DNA from 2 places in the Halobacillus trueperi genome. Region 1 is predicted to be linked to the other one. Evidence: a T-box and tRNA genes for the amino acid it is inferred to sense, from the RefSeq annotation. Region 1 holds a T-box; the other holds one or more tRNA genes.
The links. A T-box is a leader RNA that pairs with one kind of tRNA and senses whether it is charged. The one in region 1 lies ahead of leuS (leucine--tRNA ligase), so its partner is inferred to be a tRNA-Leu.

Region 1 (4,225 bases):
GAAATGTTTTTCCTGCTGTTCATAATGAATTGTCTTATTGGATTGAAAGGGCGAAATTGATTCCTGACGAAGAACTCAGAAGTCAAGCATTGGCGAGTATCGAAGAAAAGACGTTTCACTGTGAAGGGGGATCTATTTATTCTGTTCTCTCCCGTGGCAACGATAAAAGGGCGATTCGCTTCATCGTTGCTTATCAAACCATCAGTGACTACTTGGACAACCTTTGTGACCGGAGCACCTCCATGGATCCTGACGATTTCCGCATGCTGCATGAATCCATGATCGACGCCTTGACACCAGGTAACCCATTACAAGATTATTACCAATATCGTGAGGAGCAGGATGATGGGGGATACCTCCATGACCTTGTGAAAACGTGTCAACAAGTTCTTTTCGAGGCGGAAGACTATCACACCGTCAAGCAACAAGCGATAAAGTTAGGTAAGTTATATGGTGATCTGCAAGTTCATAAGCATGTAATCGAAAATGAAAGAATTCCAAGACTACAAAATTGGTTCAAGCGCTATCAAAAAGAATGGCCAGAGCTTAGCTGGTATGAATTTTCGGCATGTACGGGATCTACTTTAGGAATTTTTTGTCTTGTTTCCTATACGTTGAGTGGAAAGATGGATGCAACGTTATCCAATCAAATTGAAAGTAGTTATTTTCCATATATGCAGGGGTTACATATCTTGCTTGATTACTACATTGATCAAGAAGAAGATGAAAAAGAGGGAGATTTGAATTTCTGTGCTTACTATGCTCATGAGGAACAAATGAAGAATCGTTTCCGGTATTTTGTTGAAAGGACACACGAGGAAATACAAAGGCTTCCAGATGCACCTTTTCACCAAATGATCCATGAAGGGCTGGTTGGGATGTATTTAGCTGATCGTAAAGTAGGCAAGCTTTCAAATGCTAAAAGCTTTGTGAAAGAAATGTTGAAAGTGAGTGGCAAAAAAGCGACATTCTTTTATTACAATACAAAAATGTATCATAAATTAAAGCCTGGGCGGGAAATATAACCGACCAGGCTTTTCTTTTCATAGGGACTTATAAAATTCCGAGGTGTGAACATCCTGGGGAGCGATGTTTGCTAGAGAGATTTGCTACTTGCTATATAGCCCATCCAGTCTTGCGGGAGGAAAGTTGATCTTCTACCTGTTTGACTTATGCGTTTCGTATCTCCCGGATTGTTTGCGCTTTGGTTCTTATGAAAGTTTCTCGATAGCTAAGATAAAAGGGGGTGTTCTCTTCTTATTGATAAATCCGTAATGAAGGACTTGATAGTGTTTGGAATCTAACTCTGACACATACTCCAGGATGGCATCTTTCTCTTCAGCTCCCCCGGGGTGTCCATGATATACCACTAAAACCACCAGTCCCCCTTTTTTTAATGTAGCTAGTACGTTTTCGAGCGACTGGATCGTCCCTTCAGGCTTGGTCACCACACTTTTATCACTGCCTGGCAAATAACCTAAATTGTAAATGGCTGCGGATATGTTGTTTTGATCTTTGTCTTTTAGGTATTGTTGTACGTGTGCATGGGAATCATGGATAAGGCTCGTATGGTTTGCAAGCCCATGTTCTAATAAACGCTTTTTGGTGTTTGTAATGGCTTTTTCCTGGATATCAAAGGCATACACATGTCCTTGCTCTCCGACAAGTTCAGCTAAAAAGGCAGTATCGTGACCGTTGCCGCACGTTCCATCTATTACGGCATCTCCAGGTTCTATCGTTTTTTTCATCAAAGAATGGGCATAGTCTAAAATTCGTTCAATCGTCATGTAGCATCCTCCAATTGTATTGTTCTTTAGTATTGTAGCACGAACAGTCCTTTCTTGTAGAAGGACGATCCACTGAGCGGATGCCGCTTGACAAAGCTGTTTTCATTCATTAATATACGGTTATAATAGCATGACGTTGAAAAGGAGTAGTAATGATTCTTTCAAGTGATAGAGAGGCAGCGGCTGGTGGAAGCTGTCCTTGGAAATCATGAACTCGCCTTGGATGTCGCAGAAGTGAACCCGAGTAGTTTCTGCCGGTGTGGTCGCCGTTATTGACATCAAGTTGAACACATATGTGTTAATTTGGGTGGTACCGCGGGAATCAAGCCTCTCGTCCCATACTGGGATGAGGGGCTTTTTATATTTTTAGAGAGATTATGAGGAGGCAATGAAATGGCTTTTGATCATAAGACCATTGAAAAGAAATGGCAAAAATACTGGCTTGAAGAAAAGACGTTCAAGACAGACAGCTATTCAGACAAAGAGAAATTCTATGCATTGGATATGTTCCCTTATCCATCAGGGGCAGGTCTACACGTTGGACACCCGGAAGGATACACCGCTACAGACATCCTTTCTCGTATGAAGCGTATGCAAGGATATGAAGTGCTTCATCCGATTGGTTGGGACGCTTTCGGGCTTCCAGCAGAACAGTATGCACTGGATACAGGAAATGATCCTGAAGAATTTACAAAACAAAACATCGACACCTTCCGTCGGCAAATACAAGAACTGGGTTTCTCCTATGATTGGGATCGAGAAGTGAATACGACAGACCCTGATTATTATAAATGGACGCAATGGATCTTTTTGAAACTGTATGAAAAAGGTCTGGCCTATATTGACGAAGTTGCCGTGAACTGGTGTCCGGCTCTTGGTACGGTTCTTGCCAACGAGGAAGTTATCGATGGTCGTAGTGAACGAGGAGATCACCCCGTAGAACGTCGCCCGATGAAGCAGTGGATGCTGAAGATTACAGCTTATGCAGATCGTCTTCTTGAAGACTTGGAAGAGTTGGATTGGCCGGAGAGCATTAAAGATATGCAAAGAAATTGGATCGGAAAGTCAGAAGGGGCAGAGGTCACTTTTGAAATTGATGGTTTTGACCAATCTTTCGATGTGTTTACCACTCGTCCAGATACATTATTCGGTGCAACTTATGCTGTTGTCGCGCCAGAACATCCACTGGTCGATGAAATCGTCACATCTGAACAGAAAGATGCCGTATCTACGTATATCGAAAAAGCTCAAAACAAGAGTGATCTTGAGCGTACAGATTTGGCTAAGGATAAATCAGGGGTATTCACTGGTTCTTATGCGATCAACCCAATCAATGGTGAAAAACTTCCAATCTGGGTGGCTGATTATGTATTGATGAGCTACGGCAGTGGTGCCATTATGGCGGTCCCTGCTCATGATGAAAGAGACTTTGAGTTCGCTCAGAAATTTGACCTTCCAATCATTCCAGTCGTAGAGGGTGGGAATGTCGAGGAAGAAGCGTACACAGGGGATGGTCCGCACATCAACTCTGACTTCTTGAACGGTCTTGGGAAAGATGAAGCGATCGAAAAAGCGATCCAATGGCTTGAAGAAAACGGTAAAGGTAAGAAACAAACGACTTATCGCCTTCGTGACTGGCTCTTCAGCCGTCAGCGCTATTGGGGTGAGCCGATTCCTGTCATCCACTGGGAAGACGGATCGATTACCGCAGTCAAAGAAGATGAACTACCTGTCGAACTTCCGAAAACGACGGAAATTAAACCATCCGGCACAGGGGAATCCCCACTTGCTAATATTGATGAATGGGTCAATGTCGTGGATCCTGAAACAGGGATGAAGGGGCGCAGGGAAACGAACACGATGCCTCAATGGGCAGGTAGCTGCTGGTATTACCTGCGTTATATTGATGCGAATAATGAGGAAACGTTCGCTGATTATGAAGCATTGAAAAAATGGCTTCCGGTCGATGTGTATATTGGTGGTGCTGAGCACGCCGTTCTTCACTTGTTGTATGCACGTTTCTGGCACAAAGTCCTGTACGATGCTGGAGTCGTACCAACGAAAGAACCCTTCCAAAAGCTATTCAACCAAGGGATGATTCTTGGTGAGAATAATGAAAAAATGAGTAAGTCCAAAGGGAATGTTGTCAATCCAGATGATATCGTCTATTCTCACGGTGCAGACACCTTGAGGCTATACGAAATGTTCATGGGACCGCTTGATGCTTCTGTCGCATGGTCTGAAAATGGCTTGGATGGGGCGCGTCGATTCCTTGATCGAGTATGGAGATTATTCGTTACCGAGGGCGAATTGTCCGAGGCGGTCAAAGAAAATACTGATGATACAACGTTGGAAAAGGTCTATCATGAAACCGTTAAAAAAGTGACGGAAAACTTTGAAGCCCTTCGTTTCAATACAGGAATCTCTCAAATGATGGT
Region 2 (3,810 bases), on a different contig from region 1:
GTGGAAGCGTGGTGACACGTGGAGCTGACGGATACTAATGGATCGATGACTTATCTATCTGATGAAAATCATTCGTGAAAAGATCGTACTCTTTTAAACAAGATGTTTCCTTATCCAGTTTTGAGGGTTTTCAAAAAAACTTGAAATTAACCCTTGATTTTTTCTCTGAAGGACAATATAATATATCTTGTCCCTGAAAAACAGAGACTCACAGAGATCTGGTGATGAAGGCGAAGAGGTCACACCTGTTCCCATGCCGAACACAGAAGTTAAGCTCTTCAGCGCCGATGGTAGTCGGGTTTACCCCCGTGAGAGTAGGACGTCGCCAGGTTTCAATAATATTCCAACGTAGCTCAGTGGTAGAGCAATCGGCTGTTAACCGATCGGTCGTAGGTTCGAATCCTACCGTTGGAGCCATATGGAGAGTTGTCCGAGTTGGCCGAAGGAGCACGATTGGAATTCGTGTAAACCGTTACCACGGTTTCGAGGGTTCGAATCCCTCACTCTCCGCCATCTAACATTGGCCCGTTGGTCAAGTGGTTAAGACACCGCCCTTTCACGGCGGTAACACGGGTTCGAATCCCGTACGGGTCACCACTTATCGGAGGATTAGCTCAGCTGGGAGAGCACTTGCCTTACAAGCAAGGGGTCGCAGGTTCGAACCCTGCATCCTCCACCATAACGAAAATCAATATCATGAGTTCTTAAAAGAATTCACATTATCGCGGGGTAGAGCAGTCTGGTAGCTCGTCGGGCTCATAACCCGGAGGTCACAGGTTCAAATCCTGTCCCCGCAACCAAATTATTCATTTCACTACGTCGAATGATCATCCTAGTTAAATGAAAATAGTAGTACTAACAAGTACAACCAAATTGGTCCGGTAGTTCAGTTGGTTAGAATGCCTGCCTGTCACGCAGGAGGTCGCGGGTTCGAGTCCCGTCCGGACCGCCACTTTAAATCAGTAAATACATAGTTTGGCTCGGTAGCTCAGTCGGTAGAGCAACGGACTGAAAATCCGTGTGTCGGCGGTTCGATTCCGTCCCGAGCCACCATTTAGCCGGCCTAGCTCAACTGGCAGAGCAACTGATTTGTAATCAGTAGGTTGGGGGTTCAAGTCCTCTGGCCGGCACCATCTGAAAGTTTTTCAGCGTGGAGGGATAGCGAAGTTGGCCAAACGCGGCGGACTGTAAATCCGCTCCCATCGGGTTCGTAGGTTCGAGTCCTACTCCCTCCACCATTTATTTTCAATCAAATAGGGGTATAGTTTAATGGTAAAACTACGGTCTCCAAAACCGTCAATGTGGGTTCGATTCCTACTACCCCTGCTTTTCAATTATGGCGGTTGTGGCGAAGTGGTTAACGCACCGGATTGTGGTTCCGGCATTCGTGGGTTCGATTCCCATCAGCCGCCCCATTATATCGATAAAGAAACATATATATTGGGCCATAGCCAAGCGGTAAGGCAACGGTTTTTGGTACCGTCATGCGCTGGTTCGAATCCAGCTGGCCCAGCCACTTTAATTGCGGGAGTAGTTCAGTGGTAGAACACCACCTTGCCAAGGTGGGGGTCGCGGGTTCGAATCCCGTCTCCCGCTCCAAAAAAATCACATATTCAATCGAACTTGAATATGATACAATCGTAATTGAACGTGATATGGCGGCATAGCCAAGCGGTAAGGCAGAGGACTGCAACTCCTTTATCACCGGTTCGATTCCGGTTGCCGCCTCCATAGACACATGCCGGTGTGGCGGAATTGGCAGACGCGCACGACTCAAAATCGTGTTCCTCACGGAGTGCCGGTTCGACCCCGGCCACCGGTACTAATGAAATGGTTAAGAGACGTCCTTCGGGGCGTCTTTTTTCGTATATAAAATGGATCGTGCGTAGTGTTTGCCCCCTTGCGAATTAATTTCGAAGGGAAATGATTACATGCGCAAACTAACGCAAGATCAATTTATAGAGGAATTCGTTATTCACGGACTAGAGGAAAAGTATGCGAAACTAACCGAGCGACTTTTTAATTTCATGAGCGAAGAGGATGGGGCAGACTTTATCGATCTGTATTTCGTTGAAGGCGTCGGCCATATCGGTTCATCCGAAGACGGCGAATATATTTACGTTACGGAACGGGGAAACGGTCATGACTAGGCGAAGGAATGCGAAGATAGATACGTCATCGAGAATGGAATCGAATAAGTAAACGAAAACGACCGTCCCCGGATTTCGAGGGGGGTCGCTTTTTTTTGGCTCTACAATATTTGTTAGGGTCTTAGAAAATTCGGCATAAAAAATGCACACAAGCTCCTTGTCTACTACACTTGAATTGTCGAGAAACAAGCAAGCAAGGAGTTGTATGCACATGCATTTTAACATGATATTACCAGGATTAGAAGACGTTAAGGTAACTCAAATGGAAGAAAGAGCTGGTGTGTTAGATTCCGAAACACGTACACACATGTCCTCAATGCAGAGAAACGACCTCTAATGTCCATGATTACCGTATTCAAAAGGTTCAGCACCTCAAATTATTTGAACGCTCCACCTATCTTTACTATAGGCAACGCCGCTATGCCTGTGTATGTGGGAAGCAATTTGCGGAGTCTAATCCCATTGTCGAGCGTTATCAGTGACACACGAAAGAGTGGAACCAAGCGCTGGGGCTTCGAGTGATCCAGGGCATGAATTTCAAAGATACAACTGCCCAGTTCCGCACATCCCAAACCACCGCCATGCGTCGCTTTGATAAGGTTTCAGCGCCGATGTTGAAGAAGTTGGATAAGTTACCTGAAGTGATTGCGATCGATAAATACAAAGGTGATACGAAAGCCGGTAAATATCAAGTCATTATAGGAGACGGGTACACAGGTGAACCGTTGGACATCTTGCCGGATCGGTCCGTAAAAACGGTCAAACAATACCTTCAATCAAAAGGGCAAAACGTCCAAATTGTGATTATGGAAATGAGTCATTCCTTTAAATCAGCTGTTCAAAAAGCACTGGGAGATCCGATAATTGTCGCCGATCTCTTTCACTTTTGTCGATACATTTATTGGGCTTTAGAAAAAGTGCGCCGCAGAGTACAGAAGGAATTTCATGAGTACGATCGCAAAAAGTGTAAACGTATGAAGCATATCTTTTATAAATCGTATGACCGCTTAAGTCAAAAGCAGCATTGGCATTTGGAAAGGTATTTAGGTATGTCAGAGTATTTACGTACCGCTTATGGAAAGCATTCCGAAGCTGGTTTGAGGCAGCGAAACGAAACGGAACAACAGCGATTCACGAAGTAAAAGCATCGCTATATAGGTATTACGAACAAGTGAAAGCCAGTGGTTTAATAGAGTTCAATCAGGCCGTTCAGACCCTGAAGAATTGGCAAGTTGAAGTGCTGAATAGCTTTTCCTTCAATTACAGCAATGGTTTTATTGAGGGGTTGAACAATCAAACTTAAGTCATTAAACGGATTGCGTTTGGATTTAGAAGATATGATCGCCTTCGATTTAAGGTATTACTGCATCATCAATTCAAAGAATTAAAAGACTTTCAAGTAGGATAAGGAGTGGGAACAGGCTTCCCACCCCAACAATTGACGTAGAACCTTTTTTTATCCATTATCGTTATGAGGTTCGACTATTTCGCCCATGAACTTTGAGATTACGTATTCAACGTTTCTGGAATAATATGAGAATACTTTTCGTACAAGTCATGCAACTATCGCCGTAAATAAACTAACAATATAAAGTAATTGTTCCCATTTTAAGACTAAACATATAGCTGCTATTTAGAGGCTTTATCAAGCATTGCATAT

Region 2: it encodes a tRNA-Leu, which carries the amino acid that the T-box ahead of leuS (leucine--tRNA ligase) is inferred to sense. The anticodon was not compared.

What each region holds. Positions count from the first base shown of each region.
Region 1 covers NZ_QUAE01000023.1:1,336-5,560, reverse strand. The annotation lists gene DYE48_RS18040 (tetraprenyl-beta-curcumene synthase family protein) at 1-1,025, shown strand, start outside; gene mnmM (tRNA 5-(aminomethyl)-2-thiouridylate-methyltransferase MnmM) at 1,212-1,787, opposite strand; T-box leader at 1,915-2,129, shown strand; gene leuS (leucine--tRNA ligase) at 2,181-4,225, shown strand, end outside.
Region 2 covers NZ_QUAE01000021.1:65-3,874, forward strand. The annotation lists partial or broken rRNA gene DYE48_RS17415 (23S ribosomal RNA) at 1-58, shown strand, start outside; rRNA gene rrf (5S ribosomal RNA) at 218-331, shown strand; tRNA gene DYE48_RS17425 (tRNA-Asn) at 343-417, shown strand; tRNA gene DYE48_RS17430 (tRNA-Ser) at 421-513, shown strand; tRNA gene DYE48_RS17435 (tRNA-Glu) at 523-597, shown strand; tRNA gene DYE48_RS17440 (tRNA-Val) at 604-679, shown strand; tRNA gene DYE48_RS17445 (tRNA-Met) at 724-800, shown strand; tRNA gene DYE48_RS17450 (tRNA-Asp) at 876-952, shown strand; tRNA gene DYE48_RS17455 (tRNA-Phe) at 978-1,053, shown strand; tRNA gene DYE48_RS17460 (tRNA-Thr) at 1,058-1,133, shown strand; tRNA gene DYE48_RS17465 (tRNA-Tyr) at 1,153-1,238, shown strand; tRNA gene DYE48_RS17470 (tRNA-Trp) at 1,256-1,326, shown strand; tRNA gene DYE48_RS17475 (tRNA-His) at 1,340-1,415, shown strand; tRNA gene DYE48_RS17480 (tRNA-Gln) at 1,442-1,516, shown strand; tRNA gene DYE48_RS17485 (tRNA-Gly) at 1,525-1,599, shown strand; tRNA gene DYE48_RS17490 (tRNA-Cys) at 1,658-1,731, shown strand; tRNA gene DYE48_RS17495 (tRNA-Leu) at 1,741-1,822, shown strand; gene DYE48_RS17500 (hypothetical protein) at 1,932-2,150, shown strand; partial or broken gene DYE48_RS17505 (ISL3 family transposase) at 2,356-3,558, shown strand.